4 regions of the Shewanella sp. GutCb genome follow, and region 3 is predicted to be linked to each of the others. Evidence: predicted binding sites of a transcription regulator. Region 3 holds the regulator's gene; each other region holds the start of a gene.
What was found. Region 3 encodes sigma-54, which starts transcription at its own class of promoters, with help from an activator protein. Its sites were predicted from a motif close to GTTGGCACGNNNNTNGNNT; they were not measured.

Region 1 (4,894 bases), on a different contig from region 3:
TTTCAAATTCTTCAATTTTTTCTGCCGCCGATTCACTGCCAGAATTGGCATAAAACATAAGTCGATAACTTTGCATTCTCAGCGATCCGGAGGCATTAATCGCTCTGGCATCTCCTAAGCTATAGGACAAGTTAACGATGGCAAAAATAGCCAGTCCGCTGGACAGTAATATCAGCGTTAACATGAATCCCCATATCGCTGATGTAAGTCTGCCTTTTTTCATTCAAGAGTTCTCATTTATTGGGGTTATGAACTATTTTATTAATAGCATTTATTAATTATTGCATACTGCAATATGTTACTAAAAACACAAAGTGTGAGCAACAACACGTTTACAAGTTGATCTAACGCAAGTTTTAAGGAGGATACCCCTAATGGGGTATGTTTTTGTTAGGTGCAAGAGGCTAAATTCACCTTGGAATAGGTGGGACTATACTATAAATATTATAAAGTAAAATGGAGATGAGATGGTGAGAACATTAACTAAAAAGGCTTTTGCACTGAGTGCAATGGTTGCTGCAAGTTTAATTGCTGGTAGCGCATTCGCAAGTGACAAAACTGAACCACGTAACGAAGTGTACAAAGATAAGTTCAAGAATCAATATGAAACTTGGCATGAAACTTCAGAAAGTAAAGAAGTTGTTGATATGCTTGAGCAGGTTCCAAGTTTAGTTGTGCTTTGGGCTGGTTATGGTTTTGCTAAAGATTATAACGCTCCACGTGGTCACATGTATGTAATCACTGACTTAAGAAACACCTTACGTACCGGTGCCCCTAAGTCTGCTGAAGACGGTCCAATGCCAATGGCATGTTGGTCTTGTAAGAGCCCAGATGTACCTCGCATGATCGAAGAGCAAGGTGAAGACGGATATTTTGCGGGTAAATGGTCTAAAGGCGGTCCAGAAATTGTTAACGCTCTTGGCTGTGCTGATTGTCACGTAAAAGGTTCTTCTAAGTTACGTATGTCTCGTCCATTTGCTGAACGCGCAATGGAAACATTGGGCACACCATTTGATAAAGCGTCTAAGAAAGACAAGCAATCAATGGTTTGTGGTCAGTGTCACGTTGAGTACTACTTCGAGAAGACCAAAGATAAGAAAGGCTTTGTTAAATTCCCTTGGGATAACGGTACAACAGTTGAACAGATGGAAGTCTACTATGACAACATCGAGTTCTCTGACTGGACTCACGCTGTTTCTAAGACTCCAATGCTTAAAGCACAGCACCCAGGTTATGAAACTTGGCAGCTAGGTGTTCACGGTAAGAACAACGTAAGTTGTACTGACTGTCACATGCCTAAAGTGAAAAGCGAAAAAGGTCGTAAGTTTACTGACCATAAAGTAGGTAACCCATTCGATCGCTTTGAAGAAACTTGTGGTAGTTGTCACGAGCAAAGCAAAGAGTTCATGGTTAACTTAACTGAAGATCGTAAGCATAAAGTTGCTGATCTTAAAGCACGTGCTGAAGCTCAGCTAGTGAAAGCTCACTTCGAAGCAAAAGCTGCTTGGGATGCGGGTGCAACTGAAACTGAAATGAAGCCTATCCTTATGGATATCCGTCATTCACAGTGGCGCTGGGACTATGCAACTGCATCACACGGTGTTGCTGCTCACGCAGCTGATGAAGCACTTCGTGTACTAGGTACTGCGGTAGACAAAGCGGCTGATGCTCGTATCAAGCTAGCTCAACTACTTGCTGTTAAAGGTGTTAAGCAACCAATTGTTTACCCTGACACTTCAACCAAAGCTAAAGCACAAGCTGCTCTAGGTATGGATATGAAGAAGATGAATGCTGATAAAGCTGAATTCAAGAAAACTTTAGTACCACAGTGGGAAGCTGAAGCTGAAAAGCGCGAAGCAACTTACAAGTAAGTCTATTGTTTCTACCTAGCTCTATATAGAAAAGCCCTCGTTGATGAGGGCTTTTTTTTGCTCTAAATTAACTCGTTTGACCTTAATGTCGGTCTACTTAATCAGTGCCAGTAAGGCCTTAAACCTTTCCCCTATCGCTTCATGTTGCAGTTCAAACAGCAATGACTCTACATTGGTTTGTAATGCACCATGGGCTTGCATCATCTCTATTCCGAGTTTTTTATTAACAGGATCTCGCGAAGACATTGCATCTACAACGAGGTAAGTCGGGTAAGCATTATCTAATAGGTCCATGCAGGTTTGGTACACGCAAACATGGGTTTCTATGCCTGCGACAAGGATATTTTTTTGCCCCATTGCTGACAATTTCGCCCTGAACTTTGGACATTGCCAGCCGCTAAAATGTTGTTTTGCAATTGGCTCCGTGGTTTTGATTAGCTCTGTGGCTAATACATCACTAGTGGCACCCAATTTATCGGGTAGTTGCTCGAGCCATAGGATCGGAATGTCGAATAACTGAATGCCTTTAATTAATAGCGCTAATTTATGGTGTAACTCTTCACTTTGATGCATGACTCGTGCGAGTTGCCCTTGCACGTCAACAATGACTAATACGCAATCTTCTGGCTTCAACATTTTAATGTTCCTAGTACTTGTTGCAAAGGTTACTAGTACACCTCAAAAGTCGCTTTTAACCAATAGGCGATAAGTCTAAGCTGCGACATCTTTGCCTTATGAGCGTGCAGTTATTGAATAACTGCACTTTTTTGGTGCGTTTATATTCATTTTTCAATGCCTGGTTTGTTCTATCTCCTTGTTTTTATGGCGTTTGATTTGTTGGCCTAATGCTTGAAGAGTCTTTGTTAGAATTAAAAATAGTCTTCAAGGAGATCGCCATGAAATTGGTCAGTGCCATTATTAAGCCATTTAAGTTAGATGATGTAAGAGAAGCTATCGCCAATGTAGGCATTGAGGGGATGACGGTGACTGAAGTAAAAGGCTTTGGTCGTCAAAAAGGCCATACCGAACTTTATCGAGGTGCTGAGTATCAGGTTGATTTCTTACCTAAGGTGAAGCTTGAAATTGCGACTAAAGCTGAAAACGTGGAGATGCTAGTTGAGGCGATAACGAGTGCTGCGCGTACAGGTAAAATTGGTGATGGCAAGATATTTGTTACCAACCTAGAACAAGCAACCAGAATACGAACTGGTGAACTCGACAACGAAGCACTTTAAAGGGGGATTGGACAAATGGATGAATTAACCAAACTAGGATTAACGGTCACTGAGCTTCGCTTTGCCCTTGATACGTTTTATTTTCTTATCTCTGGTGCGCTAGTGATGTGGATGGCCGCCGGATTTGCGATGTTAGAAGCAGGCCTCGTTCGTTCAAAAAATACCACTGAAATTTTAACTAAAAACGTCTGCTTGTATTCAATAGCCTGTGTCATGTATCTAATCGTTGGTTACAACATTATGTACGTTGATAATGCTGAAGGTGGTTGGTTACCCTCGCTGGGGTCATTGATTGGATCACAAGCTGATGGAGCAGATCATGCGCTTGAGTCCGACTTCTTTTTCCAAGTGGTGTTCGTTGCAACGGCAATGTCGATTGTGTCTGGTGCCGTTGCTGAACGGATGAAGTTATGGGCATTTTTGGCATTTTCAGTGTTTATGACGGCGGTGATATACCCTGTTGAGGGTTACTGGACCTGGGGTGGTGGATTCTTATCTGAAGCTGGCTTTGTTGACTTTGCGGGCAGCGGTATTGTACATATGGCCGGTGCTGCAGCGGCAGTTTCTGGGGTGCTATTGTTAGGTGCAAGAAAGGGAAAATATGGCGCTAACGGACAAGTAAACCCGATCCCGGGTTCTAACTTACCGATGGCGACATTGGGTATGTTCATCTTGTGGATGGGTTGGTTTGGTTTTAACGGTGGTTCACAGCTTTTAGTCTCGGATGTTGAAAATGCTAGCGCGGTGGCCAAAATATTTGTTAATACCAACTCTGCTGCGGCGTTTGGTGCGCTTTCTGCTTTGATTGTATGTCGATTGGTTTGGGGTAAAGCCGATTTAACTATGATCTTAAATGGGGCATTAGCAGGGCTTGTGGCGATTACCGCTGACCCTTTATCACCTTCTTTAGCGATGGCAGGTGTGATTGGTCTTGTGGCTGGCGGCGTGGTTATATTCTCGATTGTTGCATTTGACCGAATCAAAATTGATGATCCCGTTGGGGCAATCTCTGTCCATGGTGTGGCCGGACTCCTCGGGTTAATATTGGTGCCAGTGTCTAATGCCGATGCGTCTTTTGGCACTCAACTTTATGGTGCTGCAGTGATATTTGGTTGGGTATTTGCGGCCTCTTCAGTTGTTTGGTTTGGACTCAAAGTGACGATGGGGATCCGCGTGACAGAAGAGGAAGAATATAACGGCATGGATGCATCAGATTGCGGCATTGATGCGTATCCTGAATTTGTCTCAGTGAAAAGTGCTAACTAATGCAGTGACGATATTGCTAACAAGCAGGGCTTATGCCCTGCTTTTTTATTTGAGAGAAGCATTAACACCTCTAAGCTATTTCATGATCTGCGGCTAATGTTCTGCTAATAATGGTTTGGGATTAATGTCTGAGACTTAATGGAATTGGGCTGGTTAACGGTATACGATGAGCTAATACTGGCTTCTACTATTATTGGGTCGTTATCGGATGAATAAAGTGTTCAACATTAGTCTATTGCTACTATTTACCACCAGTTTACCCGCGGTTGCTGGACAGGTTGTAGTGCGTAAATCTAGCGAGCCATTTGATGCGTTTGCAGTGCGCGATCAAGTGTTGGCTGACCATGAGTGGCAAGAAGCGCTCAGGTTTCAACAGCAAATAAAAATCTTACAAGCACTGCCTATGGGCTGCTTGCCTGTTGCTATTCCTTATCGCCATTTCACTTGTAGTGGCCAGTTCTACAGGCCTTATGAATATCAAAATAAACAGCTCTACATTGAAATAGAACCGCCGCAGGCGGT
Region 2 (4,894 bases), on a different contig from region 3:
CTAAATTAACCTGTGGCGTTAAGCTGATGACGTTTTCAGGACAGGCGGCTTCACATAGTCCACATTGCACGCAATCTTGCTCTACAAAGTGCAGTGAAGGCAGGTCACCACCGTCGGTTAACGCTGCTGTAGGACACGTTGCCACACAAGACATACACAAGGTGCAGCTCTCAACATTAACGCTGACACGGCCATAAGGGATGTTACTTTGAGACAGGCAAGTGTCGACTGATGCCGCTTGGTTATTGAGATGGTCGATAGCCTCATAGATCGTTTCACGCTTGGTTGTAGCCACAAATTCTGCAGGTACTATAACTGGCCAGCTTGCGCTGGTAGTCAGCAGTTCAGATAACTCATCTGCACCCGCTTCCGTTAAGTGATGTTCGCTGATTAAGCTAATACGACGTGGTTGCCCCATCTCATCGAGAATGTCGTTGGCTAACGCCAGTTCACCCTTCAGCATTTGAGTTAGTGTAGGCGCTGTAGCATCAGTGTTAAGGATCAAGATTTGACGAGCGCCCCAGGCAAGAGACGACATCCAGTGATCAACACTAGCGACTGTTATCTCTTCCAATTCAACAGGGATAATATCGCCCGCTAATTGGTCAGTGACCAGTTCTGCACCTTTACCAATATCATGGAACAACACGACAGGTGCTATTTGCGCTTTCGAGCGAAAACGAGTCACCAGTTGATTCAGATAGGTATGCATAGATTGCGGAGTCGGAAGGTCATAACTAATCGCGCCTGTTGGGCACGCATTCGTACAACTACCCGCACCGTGGCAGAGGTATGGATCGATTTCGATTTTTTTCTCAACACTGGCAATCGCATCTGCGGGGCAGAAATTCAAGCAACGAGTACAACCTTCATTACCATTACGATTATGTGCGCAGATGTCGCTATTAACTTTGATATAACGCGGCTTGTCGAACTCGCCGATTAGATCGGGTAACTGCTCAATTGCTTCAGCTAGTTTGACTTGATCTTGGCCAACATAAAAATAGCCAGGCGGTAGCATTTCAAGGTTAATACAAGGACTCATGCTCAAATCAAGAATCAAGTCGAAATGCGCTTTACGAATAGCAACAACACTTAAATCCGCACTACCCTCTTCATGTTCAACTTTAACTTGGAATTGACCAAGGAAACCTTTTATCTCGATAAGCTTGTTGTAATAGCTCTCAACATCTTCAGCTGAAGTCATGACGAGCTCTAGATGTGCTTCGTCTTGGCTAGTGATGGCTTCGTTTGCCAAAATGGCACACTTACCCATGTGGGACAATTTGTCGGCTGCTAGACGCGCCAAGTCTTCTGGCCCGATAACGAGCACATTGCCCTCGGTGGTATAACTCACGGTCGGTGGGATTAGATTTTGAATAACCTGGGTCCCAGCAAGAACCTGTTGTCGAACCTCTTTGAGTCCAACTTGTGTTTCACGATTGCTCACATTGCGTTCCTGAACAGTTCTTTGGCTGCTTCTATACTTATAAGTTGCTGTTTATTTAATGCGTCTATCATTAACGCCAGCTTTACCCTAAGTACAGCAATTCACATACCAATATTGTGGAATTAAAAACACTCTATACTGACGTTAAACAACTTTGTTTGTTATGGCGTCTGGGTGCTCTGGTTCATTTTGGGCTAATTCGTCATCATCAACGTCCAAAATGTCCGATACCTGTTTAGTATCGCTAACAACTTCAGTTTCAACAGTATTTTCAGCGTCGGTCATCTCATCTGACTCAAGCTCTGAAACTGTTTCAATTTCGTTCTCCTCCTCATCATCTTTTTCTTCAACGACATGACGGAATACTTTCTTTGCCAATTCAGCCGATACTTCAGCCGACAACTTAGGTTGATTACTGTAGTCCAATGCATATTCAAGCAGCCCATCAATTTCACTAAAATGAGGCTGTTTCCAAAGGGCTTTTAGTGCAGCAGATTTAGCAGCAGGGTCTACGTTGGCGCCCATAAAGCTGGCAAAACTGCCACCAACTTCAATCTTTTCTGGATCTGGAAGGTCTTCCGCAGTGAGCAGTGCTTCTTCGCCAGACTCAATGACCTCAGCATCAGTACTTTCTGCTGTGGTTAACGTCTCTGACGGTGCGAGTTCAGCTGTTACCGATTGTTCCTCAACGGCTTCAGACACCTCTATATCAGCTTCCTGCTCTACTTTCTGTCGACGCAAGTTCCAACGTGACAGTAAACCACTCATGAGTTACCCGCTAAATGATTGGTACTTGGACCTTCATTCTTGCGTCGGTTAACATGTTTCGCGCGGCGATGAGCCTTGATTTCGACTTCACCATGACGAGTAATAAACGCTTCAATCCAACACGCGATAGCGGGTGGCATCAGAATATTAAGCACCGGGGTATCGCCTTCTAGGCAGCTTGCTGCAACATTTTGATCAGCTGATAGGGCTGCGGGGATCCAGTCACCGTCATGGTTTTCATCACAAACGATGTATAACATAGCGTTATCCATGTCGATATTGATACGGTAACTACCGCGTTCGTCTTTATGCAGTTCTAGCAAGACGAGAGTGGCACCTTCTGGTGCGGCGTGGGTAGCAGGAAGGATTTGATCGACTTCCCACTGTACTGAGGTCCATCTTCCGACTTGTGTCTCAATCTTTTTAAGAGAAACGTACATTGGCCATTGGCTTTCGGTATGTTGCATTCAGTCTCCGTCTTGCCTGAGATGGCTGCCTAAATGACAGACCAACTAAATAGATACTTATCTAACAAAGCAATTTATGTGCCACACAGTTTGGGCAAAATAGTTTGAACTGGATCAACTAATATCATCCAAGACTAGGACATTTTGTCCAAATAGCAATCTGCAATAGGACATAAAAGGGCGACTGATAGCTAATAAATGTGATCTGCCACTAACTTTATCTCTTATAAAGTTAGGTACAGATATTGCTTAGTATTAGACGCATTTAATTCTCTTAACTGATGATGGGCTATATGACAGCAAACAAGAGCAACCCAACTTTAATCAAAACTAACACCGAAGTCCCCCTGACAATTGCAGTGACAGCAATTAATGAGAAGGGCGAAAAAGTGGATAAATTTATTGCTTGCGAACGCCCACTCACTGTTTATTTAAACTGGCGTCCGATAGTAACCTTGATGACATTAGGTGCCAGAGCAGAAGCTCTTGCGTTAGGTTATCTCAAGAATCAGGGCTTTATTTCTGACCTGAGCAAGCTCGAATCTGTCATTGTCGATTGGGATGTGAGCTCAGCCGCGATTATTACCAGTGAGACAATCGAAGATTTAGATGAAAAACTATCGGAGAAAACAGTCACTTCAGGTTGTGGCCAAGGGACGGTATACGGCAGTTTTATGGCTGGCCTCGATGACATCAATCTGACAACACCACAAATTAAACAAAGTACAATTTATAGCTTACTTAATAATATAAGTGCCTATAACGAAACTTATAAGAATGCCGGCGCCGTGCACGGTTGCGGTTTATGCCAAGGCGACCAGATAAAAGGTTTTGTTGAAGATGTCGGTCGTCACAACGCGGTGGATACACTTGCTGGTGAAATGTGGCTTAATCATGATTTCGGACACAACAAATTATTTTATACCACTGGGCGCTTAACCTCAGAAATGGTGATTAAAGTTGCCAAGATGGGCATACCCGTTCTGCTTTCTCGAAGTGGCGCCACGCAAATGGGGTTAGAGTTAGCGCAACAAATGGGGATTACTATGATAGCTCGCGCTAAAGGTCGCCACTTTTTAGTTTATAATGGTGCTGAAAACATTGAATTTGATGCTATTTAACCTGCCAAATGATGACCAAACGATTTTGCGCCACAAGGACAGAAAATGACTGAGCCAACAGAACTGATCTACATGAGTGCTAGACAGGTCTCGGAGTATCTTGATCTCAATGAGAAAAAAGTCTACTCAATGGCGAATGATCGTATTCTCCCTGCGACTAAAATTACTGGTAAATGGCTCTTTCCTAAAATATTAATTGACCGTTGGATTATGGACTCTTGCCACAGCGGTATGCTATCAGATCGTATGCATATCACTGGCAGTGATGACCCTTTACTGTCGATGTTGGTCGCTCGCATGATGTCGCAGGTCGGTAAAAGTGAGCTCATCAGTTATAGCTCCACGGGCTCCCGTCTGGGGCTAGATCTATTATCTCGTGGTTATGCTGATGTATGTACTTTACATTGGGGCAGCGTTGAAGAGCGTGCAATCCGTCACCCTGCTTTACTGCAAGGTTACGCAAACCACCAGCAATGGGTGATGGTGCATGGTTATACCCGTAAACAAGGCTTAATGATGCGCCCCGATATGCATCACCGTTGCCAAGAACTGGACAAAATATCCCAACAGTCTTGGCGCTGGGTTGCACGTCAGGCTGGTGCTGGCAGTCAACAGCACTTAGAGCAATGGTTAATGAAGCAAGGCGCTGCGTTTGAGCAATTAAACTCAAGTTTAGTGGCACAAAGCGAGCGAGAACTTGCGGGTTATATTGCCAGAAGTGATGCGGATATCGGTTTCGGTTGTCAATCTGTAGCACTTGAAAGTGGTTTAAGCTTTGTGCCATTGGTAACAGAGTCTTTTGATTTTGTTATGCCACAAGGCATTTACTTCAGACGTCAGCTGCAACGTTTATTCAATTTACTGGCCGAGCCACAAACAAAGCAATTAGCAGCAACACTCGGTGGGTATGACTTAACGGATTGTGGCAAACTCCTTTGGAATGGACAATAAGCCCACTGTCAAAATGGTTTACAGGGTGTGCCCTGGTGAAACACCATTTGCCAAACCTCTTGGTGGTTACGCCAAATAGAGCTTCGCATAGAAAAGCTGGTGATGTTATTACCAGCTTTTTTTAGCTTAGCGCGATA
Region 3 (4,894 bases):
CAACAAGAACCTTAACCTTGTTAGGTAATGCAACCTTGGAGCAAGAGGGCAGCCAAGTCACGGGTAACCGCATCAAGTACAATATCGGACTACAAAAATTAGTCGCAGAAAGTACAGGTAAAGGTAATGATCGCGTGATCACTATCATTCAGCCTGAAGCTTATCAAGAAGAGACGCCTGAAACCCCAGCCGCACCCATTAAAAAGCAGGAACAGCAATGACCCAAAAAACGCTGACCGTACGCAATTTAGCGAAAAGTTATAAGAGCCGAGCCGTTGTTCAAGATGTGAGTTTAACGGTCAAAACAGGGCAAATTGTTGGGTTATTGGGTCCTAATGGTGCAGGTAAAACCACAACATTTTATATGGTTGTTGGTTTAGTTCAGAGCGACAAGGGTCAGATCTTAATCGATGACGATGATTTAACCTTAGACCCAATGCATCTCCGAGCACGTAAAGGCATTGGCTACTTGCCACAAGAGGCAAGCATCTTTAGAAAGCTCTCAGTGCGTGACAATATCATGGCAGTATTACAGACTCGCAAAGATATCAATAACGAGCAGCGTGAAGAGCAACTTGAACACCTACTCGAAGAGTTTCACATCACCCATATCCGCGATAGCCAAGGCATGGCGTTATCAGGTGGTGAACGCCGCAGAGTTGAAATTGCTCGAGCACTGGCAGCCAACCCAAAGTTTATTCTACTCGATGAACCTTTTGCCGGCGTTGATCCAATATCGGTTATCGATATTAAAAAGATTATTGAACAGTTAAAAAGCCGTGGCTTAGGGGTGTTGATCACAGACCACAATGTGCGTGAAACATTGGACGTTTGTGAACATGCCTATATCGTAAGTCACGGAAATTTGATTGCAGAAGGCACACCTGCCGAGATATTAGATAATCAGCAGGTTCGAGCAGTGTACTTAGGTGAACAATTCAGGCTATAGTTAACCCACAGTATGCGGGTTTAATTGTATAGCATTAGCTAAGTATATGAATACAATCAAAGTGTTGACTCTTTAAGCTCTCTTCGTCAAATCACCGAGCTTCAACGTTTAATTACAGTGTAGGGAATAGCGGTAAGATGAAAGCGTCACTCCAGCTCAAAATGGGTCAGCAGCTAACTATGACTCCACAATTACAGCAGGCTATTCGCCTTTTGCAATTGTCCTCTTTAGAGCTGCAGCAAGAGATCCAGCAAGCATTAGACTCTAATCCACTGCTTGAATTAGATGAAGAGCAATCCGATGGCGAGCCTATCAGCAACGAAGATAGAACCACCAGTGACTCTGACAGCTATTCAGAGTCGGATAGCGACAATGAATACAGCAGTAACACAGATGTTGATCCACAGCAGGATAGCGCTGCGGTAGACACCTCTGATGCATTAACGCAAGATTCAATGCCAGATGAACTCCCAATGGATACTACTTGGGATGAAGTCTATACCGTGTCTTCGAATTCAAGCTCCGGCGGAATGCGCGATGATGATATGCCATTCCAAGGCGAAACCACTGAAGGTTTATACGAACATCTTGAATGGCAGAAAAATCTAACGCCTTTTTCTGATAATGACCTAGCGATTGCCACCGCCATTATTGATGCGGTTGATGAGCGAGGTTACCTTACTCAGAATTGTGAAGATATTCTTGAAGCAATGGGCGATCCAGAGATCGAGATAGACGAAGTGGAAGCCGTACTCAAACGCGTGCAGCATTTCGACCCTATCGGCGTCGCAGCCAGAGATCTCAGTGAATGTCTGCTTATCCAATTAGCTCAATATGCAGAAACAACACCCCATATAGACAATGCTCGCCTGCTCATTAAAGATTACTTAGATTTGATTGCTGGACGTGATTTTAGGCAATTGATGCGTAAGACTAAGCTCAAAGAGGATGACCTGCGTGATGCTATCACGCTTATTCAAACCTTGAACCCAAGACCGGGCCTGGCAGTCACGCGAAGTAAAGACGAATATGTGATCCCCGACGTTTCAGTGACAAAAAAGAAAGGCCGTTGGGTGGTTGAACTCAACCCCGACTACATGCCAAAAATCAACGTCAATCAACACTATGCTTCGATGGCTCGTAGCCAAAAAAATCAAGCAGATGGCCAATTTATTCGTAGTCACTTACAAGAAGCTAAATGGTTTATTAAAAGCATTGAGAGTCGTAATGAGACCCTCCTAAAAGTCTCCAACTGTATTGTGAAGTTCCAACAGGGATTTTTCGAATATGGTGATGAAGCCATGAAACCTATGGTACTCAACGACATTGCTGAAGCCGTAGAGATGCATGAATCCACTATCTCAAGGGTGACCACACAAAAGTATATGCATACCCCTAGAGGTATTTTCGAGTTAAAGTATTTCTTCTCTAGTCATGTCGGAACCGACGACGGTGGAGAGTGCTCATCAACAGCAATTAGAGCGTTTATTAAGAAGTTAGTCGCAGCTGAAAACCAACAGAAACCATTAAGCGATAGCAAAATGGCGCAACTGTTGGCAGAACAGGGGATTAAAGTTGCTCGACGTACCATCGCGAAATACCGCGAAGCAATGATGATCCCGCCCTCAAACCAACGCAAGAGTTTATAACTAAAATTAGACACTTGGAGGAATCTTTCTATGCAAATTAACCTTACTGGGCATCACATTGAAATCACTGCGTCACTGCGCAGTTATGTTGAAGAAAAATTTACAAAGCTTGAACGTCATTTCGATCAGATCAATAATGTGCACGTCATATTGAATGTTGAAAAAATGCAACAGATTGCCGAAGCACGAATTCACCTGAAAAAAGGTGAAGTTTTTGCCACTTCGGAACATGCGGACATGTACGCCGCAATCGACTCCCTGATCGACAAATTAGATCGTCAGGTTATTAAACACAAAGAGAAGCTGACCAAACACTAACGATGGAACTATGTACCATCCTGCAGCCGGAATGCACTACCTGTGCCACTCCGGGCAGTAAGAAAAAAGTACTGGAACTCATCAGCGATATTGCCGCTGCCCAGTACCCTACCCTTTCTTCACAAGAGATTTTCGAAAGCCTGTTGGCTCGCGAAAAAATGGGTAGCACAGGTATAGGCAACGGTATAGCAATCCCTCACGGGAGATTGGCTAATATTGACCATCCATTGGGCATATTAATCAAATGTGAAACACCGATATCTTTTGACTCGATAGATAAGCAACCGGTTGATATATTATTTGCCCTGTTAGTGCCCGCAGATCAATGTGAGCAACATCTCGCGACGCTGTCTTCAATGGCAGAAAAGCTTAACGACAAAGCGATCGTGAAGCAGTTGAGAAAAAGTAAGAGTGAATCTGAGTTATATGACTTAATCACTCAATAGTGAGAGGTCTCTGATCTGTCGAGCTTAGTTTTTACGCATTTTTTGATGTTCAAGAAGTACAAGACATGAGCAAAGAGAAACGCTTACACACTCTTGTAGGAATAGCTTAGAAACACTTAAACCAGTGTTCCTAAGCTATTGTTGCCGTGTTATAGGCTATTTGTGGAGAATAATTAAACTGCATTGCCTCCGTATCGTCCCACCTCGCCAAAATAATGTATAAACTGCGGTAAAAACAAACCTAAAAGTGCAACTATCTCGACGGACTCAAGTCCGTAAGTCGCTAGAGATTACCGATATACAAGCAGTAAGATTTAACGACCTAGGCATTTATTACAGCAATATTATTTATTATTACCAACTAGCCTAAGCTATTGCTTTAAGCCAGAAAAAAGTTAATCTATAATCTTGTACACCCCGTATACATTTATAAAACATTAATTCTAACTTTTATTAGGTAGTGAAAAGATGAAACTCGTTCTAGTCTCTGGTCGTTCCGGCTCAGGCAAATCAGTACTGTTAAGAATGCTAGAAGATCTCGGCTATTATTGTGTCGATAATCTACCATTGCCAATGATGGGCACCCTGCTTGAACAACTTTCTGGTAACTCAGAGTTAGTCGCTATTAGTGTTGATATCCGCAACATGCCAGAAAAAGAGAACGAATGGATTAAGCATCTGACCAATTTGCCAGAAGGCGTGGAGTTATTGAGCTTCTTTTTAAACTCTAGCGATGAAGTGCTCCTCAAGCGCTACAACGAAACTCGTCGTCTGCACCCTTTGTCTCATGCAAACATTTCATTAAAAGAAGCAATTCAGCTTGAAGGGCGCCAGTTGGAACCGCTCGCTAAGATCGTTGACCATTATATTGATACTTCTACCCTCAATATTTACGATCTCAATGACCAAGTACGTGAGATCTTATTAGGCAACGTCGATAAAGAGCTGATGATCAAGTTTGAGTCTTTTGGGTTTAAACATGGCATGCCAACTGAAGCTGATTTTATGTTTGACGTTCGATTTCTTCCAAATCCACATTGGGAGCCGGATCTCAGACCCATGACAGGGCTCGATAAACCCGTGCAAGAGTTTTTAAATCTGCACCCTACAGTCAATAAGTTTATCTGGCAGATCGAGAATTTATTGGAGACTTGGTTACCCGATTTAGAACGTAACAACCGCAGCTACCTCACTATCGCTATTGGTTGTACTGGTGGCCAGCATCGCTCTGTTTATGTCACAGAACGACTCGCTGAACACTTCAAAAAAGGCCGACATAAAGTCACTTCTAGCCATAGAGAGTTAAAAAATGCCAACGATTGAACGGCAAGTCACCATCTGCAATAAGCTCGGGCTACATGCCAGAGCGGCAACAAAACTGGTGGTTTTAGCCTCAGAATTTGATGCCCAAATCACTATTATTCAAGGTGAAAAGCAAGCTTCAGCGGTAAGTGTACTAGGCTTACTCATGTTAGAAACTGGAATGGGTAAATCCATACAGCTTCTCGCCAACGGCCCAGATGCAAAACCAG
Region 4 (4,894 bases), on a different contig from region 3:
CGTTGAAAAATCAGCACGACGGAGGTTAAAGGTGAGGTAATCACCTGTCGAAAATGGCGTAGCAACCGTACGTTCAATAATCGCGCCATTAGGAATACGGCCAACGGTGGGGGTATTTTGGATAACTTTAGAACCATCGAGCCCCTCAGCACTAAAGCCACTCACAACCATGCTGCCCTGCGCAATCGCATACACATTACCATCGATCCCTCTAAGGAAGGTCTGTAGTAGCATGCCGCCACGTAAACTCTTAGCTTCACCTAAACTTGACACTGCAATGTCTAAGGTCTGCCCCGGTTTGATAAAGGGTGGCATGTTGGCACTCACCGCAACCACGGCGATGTTTTTAATTTTAGGTCTGAAATTATCCGGCAAATTAATACCAAAGTTCTTCAACATGGTTTTAAATGTTTGCTCGGTATAGCGTGTCTTTTCGCCGGTGCCAGGTAAGCCAACCACTAAGCCATAACCAATCAATTGGTTACTTCGTACCCCTTGGACATTGGCTATATCTTTAATGCGCTGCGCCTGTACCGGTGAGGCAATCACTAATATCGCACAAAGTAATGCCAGTTTTATTTTCATCATGAAAAGTCCTTAGCTAATGTAAGCGAGCTTATTGCCGCTCCACAGCTGCCCTCACAGGCGGTTAAATGTCGCAGTCCGCGCGGCACCTTGGCTTATTATTGTTGTTATGAGTTATCAATGACGACCTAAAATGGCCACCAGCTCCCCATAAAGAATGAACTGAGCCATCCCACTTTTTGTACTTCGGCAAACGTACCCGTTCCGCTGTATTGGATACGCGCATTTGCCACTCGCGGCGAGTCGATAGTGTTATCAGGACGAATGTCTTGTGCACGCACAATGCCAGTAATACGCACAAACTCATCGCCGTTATTAATGCTTATCCACTTCTCACCACGAATAACTAAGTTGCCGTTATTGAGTACTTTCATCACGTTTGCAGAAATACTGCCCGACAAGCTGTTGCTTTGGTCAGCGTCTGATTCTCGCTTAGTGTTCATGCTGTCTTTATAACGTAAATCGATGGGTTTACCCCCGATGGTAACGTTACCGCCGCCGGCATAAATCGGGTCAAGAGACAGATCAGTACCTTTTTTAATTTCGTTATTGGCACTCTTTTTAGCTTGAGTCGATTCCATCAGTATTACGGTAATAATATCGCCCACTTTCAATGCCTTAATGTCTGAATAAAGGCTTGAGGCTTGGCTGTCTTGATACATAGACCCGGTTGCGGCAATTTTTGTTGGCGGCGCTTCAGGGTAAACCGGTGCGTAATACGGATCGTCAGCAATCGGCTTTCCATTGGTTGAACTACAACCTGAAAGCGCAGCAATAACGATTAACATCCAGTAACGACTCATACAAAAACTCTCTTCACATTTAAGGCATATTGAGTGCCATATACGTTGAAATTAACAGTGGCGAATAAGCCACTTAAACTGATTTTACGCTTACAAATTCTGGTTCACGTACGACAACATCTGATCAACCGCAGAGATAACCTTGGAGTTCATCTCGTAGATCCGCTGACTTTCAATCAGGTTCACCAGCTCTTCTGTTACGTTAACGTTTGAGGTTTCTAATGCGCCTTGGCGAATAGCGCCCATCCCATCAAGGGATGCCGTACCTTGGATAGGCGTGCCGCTGGCTCCGGTTTCCATATAAAGGTTTTGCCCCATAGGATCCAGGCCTGCAGGGTTAATAAAGTCAGACATTGAAAGCTGGCCAACCACTTGGTTTTCAGCATTACCAGGGGTTTTAACCGACACTTCGCCTTCAGCCGATACCGTAATACTGCTGGCATCATCAGGGATGGTAATGGCAGGTTGCACCACATAACCCGAACCTGGCGTTACAATTTGTCCTGTGTCATCCAAGCTAAATTGACCGGTGCGAGTATAAGCCGCAGTGCCGTCTGGCATCTGCACTTCGAAAAAACCAGGACCTTCGACCATCAAGTCTAACGAGTTATCGGTCGTCAGCATGTTGCCTTGGGTAAAGACTTTTTGAGTCGCCACCACTTTAGTACCGGCGCCGATGTTCAAACCATTGGGCAATTTGGTATTTGACGCACTAATACCACCCGCTTGATTCACGTTTTGATAGAGCAGATCTTCAAAAACGGCACGGCTCTTTTTAAAACCAATGGTGCTGGCGTTGGCCACGTTGTTTGAAATTACAGCAATGTCAGTTTGCTGAGCGTCTAAACCAGTCTTACTTATCCATAAAGCGGGATGCATAGTCTTTCTCCTAGCTTATGCGCATTAATGAGGCGGAAGCTTTATCGATTTCTTCTGCTGTCTTCATCATCTTGACCTGCATCTCAAACTGACGTTGTATGTCAATCATCGATACCATTTCATGTACTGCATTAACGTTGCTGCCTTCAACAGCACCGCTAAGTAACCCAACGCTAGGATCTGCGGCGGCGACTTGACCCGATATTTGACGGAATAAACCATCTTGGCCACGCATCATATTTTCATTACCAGGCTTGACCAACTTAATACGGCCCACCTCTTCAATAACCTCAGCGGTGGCACCCGATGGACGGACAGAGATAATGCCATCTTGCGATATTTCAATTTTTTCGATAGGCAGTGGCAACACGATGGGGCCATTGTCACCCATCACAGCCGTGCCTCTATCATTGCGTAAAACGCCAGTGGTATCGAAGCTTAAGCTACCTGAACGAGTGTATGCTTCGCTACCATCTGCGGCTTGAACCGCAATCCAGCCATCACCTTTTACGGCAATATCTAGATTTCTACCGGTGGTTTTCATCGGACCACTGGCAAAGTCAGCTGACGGGTTTTCGGTCATGGCGAACACGCGCGTTGGCAAACCTTCACCAAAGGCTTGCATCGAACGCGCCTGAGCGAAATCCGATTTAAATCCGTCAGTACTGGCGTTTGCCAAATTGTTGGCACTGATAGCCAACGCATTCATATTCTGTTTCGCGCCGCTCATGGCGACATAGAGTAACTTGTCCACTTAACGCTCCGTCAAACTTCCGTCTAACGTATTAGATAGCAAGCATCGTGCCAGAAATGTAAGTGTTGCAATTGGATATAAAAAGAGGGAGTTGCAGCAAGAATATAAACAATGGGACTAAAAGAGGAAACACGTTGCCGTGGCGGCAACGTGTAAACGTATAACGCGGCTAAAAACCGCGTTAACAGACCTTAATGATTATCGGATCTGCAGTATGGTTTGTTGTAGCGTATTGTTGACTTCCAGCGTTCTTGAGTTAGCTTGGAAGTTACGTTGAGCAGAGATAAGGTCAACCAACTCGGTGGTCAAATCCACGTTAGATTGCTCTAGTGCTGAAGAACGAATGCCACCAAAAGTGCCACTGTTTGCCTCACCCGCTAATGCTGGCCCAGAATCAATGCTCGCTTTCCAAGAGGTATTACCCGCTTGTGATAAACCTTGCTCGTTGGCAAAGCGGACTAATGCTACCCGTGCCAATGGCACTGTTGAACCATTACTATAACTGGCGTTGACCAGGCCATCGGCCCCTACTTCAACGTTAGTTAAACGACCGACTGTAGTACCGTCTTGGGTTAATTCCGTCACTTCAAATGGTGATGCATATTGAGTCGGTTGATTAAACTTAAGGTTTAATGTTTGCGTACCATCAGCGCCAGCGCCGAGAATATTGGCGCCGCCAACTCCGAGGGCTTCAGTCTTAATGGTTGCAGGATCACTCCCCTCATATCCACCCGTATCGTTAAAAGAGATTGCTGCGCCTTTCCAAGTATTGCCAGCCGCATCAGCCTTCGTTTCAGCATCTGCCGTGCCATCTATCGTACCATCACCACTAGTATCGACATTATAAGTGCCTGCAGCAGGGTCGACATTCACTTTTTTGCCATCAACTGCGTAAAATGCAACCCAGTTACTTTCACCGGTGTGCGCCGCATTGGGTGGGCGAACAAAATAGCTTGTCATAACATGTGGCTCACCTAATGAATCATACATGGTGACCGACGTTGAATTGTTGAATGTATCAGGGTCATCGGGGTTGAAATCTGCTGGACTAAATGTCTTATCTCCCGCATTCAAGTTCATCTGCATACCGATATTTTCAGTTTTTACTGGGCTACCTGCCGTATCCGGAATTTTGACTGGCTGCGTGGTGGTCAAACTCACTGATGTTGAGTTGCCATCTTTATCAACCGGGAAGGTTTGCAGAAAGTTACCTGCTGAATCAACCATGTAGTTGTTTGAGTCAAACTTAAACGCACCCGCACGAGTAAATGAATGATCCTGCGAGCCCACTTCTGATGAAGTGACGAAGAAACCACCGCCGTTAATCGCCATATCAAGTGAGTTATTGGTAAATTGTAAGCTACCTTGCTGGAACTGCTGCGCCACCTGGCTGGTTGCAACACCGCCACCGACGGTTGTTTTGCTATTAGCAAAAATAGAGGTCGCGTAAACATCGGCAAACTCAGCGCGTGATTCTTTAAAACCAGTGGTGTTAACGTTAGCGATATTGTTTGCGGTTGTATTGAGATCTTTTTGCGCAGCAGATATACCGCTCAGAGCAATGTTAAATGACATAGTTCACCTCTATCCTTGTTCAATTCGTTTTAGGAGAGGTTTATCTGCCTCTCTTATTAATATCTGTCGTGCGTTTACGATTCTGACACCGCTAATACATCACTAATCTTAATACCGCCAACGCCGCGCAAATTCAAAATAGCGCCGGTAGCTGCTGTCCCTAACGACACGCTCGTGACGTGAGCGTAAGTTGAAACGGGTAATTCTTCACTCTTGCCATCAACTTTACCCGTGACTTTTAGGGTGTAACTCCCTTCAGCAACAGGCTCGCCATTTTTACCCATACCGTCCCAAGTCA

Region 1: a site for sigma-54 is predicted at 2,708-2,726, ahead of CXF86_RS03340 (P-II family nitrogen regulator). Genes of this name have one in related genera too.
Region 2: a site for sigma-54 is predicted at 2,918-2,936, ahead of CXF86_RS21195 (formate dehydrogenase accessory sulfurtransferase FdhD). Genes of this name have one in related genera too.
Region 4: a site for sigma-54 is predicted at 3,058-3,076, ahead of flgF (flagellar basal-body rod protein FlgF). Genes of this name have one in related genera too.

The regions. Positions count from the first base shown of each region.
Region 1 is NZ_PJBL01000003.1:17,865-22,758, reverse strand. Features, by position in the region: gene narQ (nitrate/nitrite two-component system sensor histidine kinase NarQ) at 1-223, opposite strand, end outside; gene nrfA (ammonia-forming nitrite reductase cytochrome c552 subunit) at 468-1,871, shown strand; gene CXF86_RS03345 (isochorismatase family protein) at 1,965-2,507, opposite strand; gene CXF86_RS03340 (P-II family nitrogen regulator) at 2,768-3,106, shown strand; gene CXF86_RS03335 (ammonium transporter) at 3,122-4,372, shown strand; gene CXF86_RS03330 (hypothetical protein) at 4,581-4,894, shown strand, end outside.
Region 2 is NZ_PJBL01000105.1:238,075-242,968, forward strand. Features, by position in the region: gene CXF86_RS21180 (4Fe-4S binding protein) at 1-1,450, opposite strand, end outside; gene CXF86_RS21185 (DUF3306 domain-containing protein) at 1,595-2,218, opposite strand; gene CXF86_RS21190 (DUF3305 domain-containing protein) at 2,215-2,685, opposite strand; gene CXF86_RS21195 (formate dehydrogenase accessory sulfurtransferase FdhD) at 2,979-3,806, shown strand; gene CXF86_RS21200 (helix-turn-helix transcriptional regulator) at 3,852-4,757, shown strand; gene CXF86_RS21205 (nuclear transport factor 2 family protein) at 4,766-4,894, opposite strand, start outside.
Region 3 is NZ_PJBL01000020.1:47,032-51,925, reverse strand. Features, by position in the region: gene lptA (lipopolysaccharide transport periplasmic protein LptA) at 1-221, shown strand, start outside; gene lptB (LPS export ABC transporter ATP-binding protein) at 218-949, shown strand; gene CXF86_RS12065 (RNA polymerase factor sigma-54) at 1,087-2,598, shown strand; gene hpf (ribosome hibernation promoting factor) at 2,629-2,916, shown strand; gene ptsN (PTS IIA-like nitrogen regulatory protein PtsN) at 2,919-3,362, shown strand; gene rapZ (RNase adapter RapZ) at 3,831-4,685, shown strand; gene CXF86_RS12045 (HPr family phosphocarrier protein) at 4,672-4,894, shown strand, end outside.
Region 4 is NZ_PJBL01000004.1:63,695-68,588, forward strand. Features, by position in the region: gene CXF86_RS05050 (flagellar basal body P-ring protein FlgI) at 1-585, opposite strand, end outside; gene flgH (flagellar basal body L-ring protein FlgH) at 714-1,388, opposite strand; gene flgG (flagellar basal-body rod protein FlgG) at 1,479-2,267, opposite strand; gene flgF (flagellar basal-body rod protein FlgF) at 2,278-3,021, opposite strand; gene flgE (flagellar hook protein FlgE) at 3,220-4,596, opposite strand; gene flgD (flagellar hook assembly protein FlgD) at 4,671-4,894, opposite strand, start outside.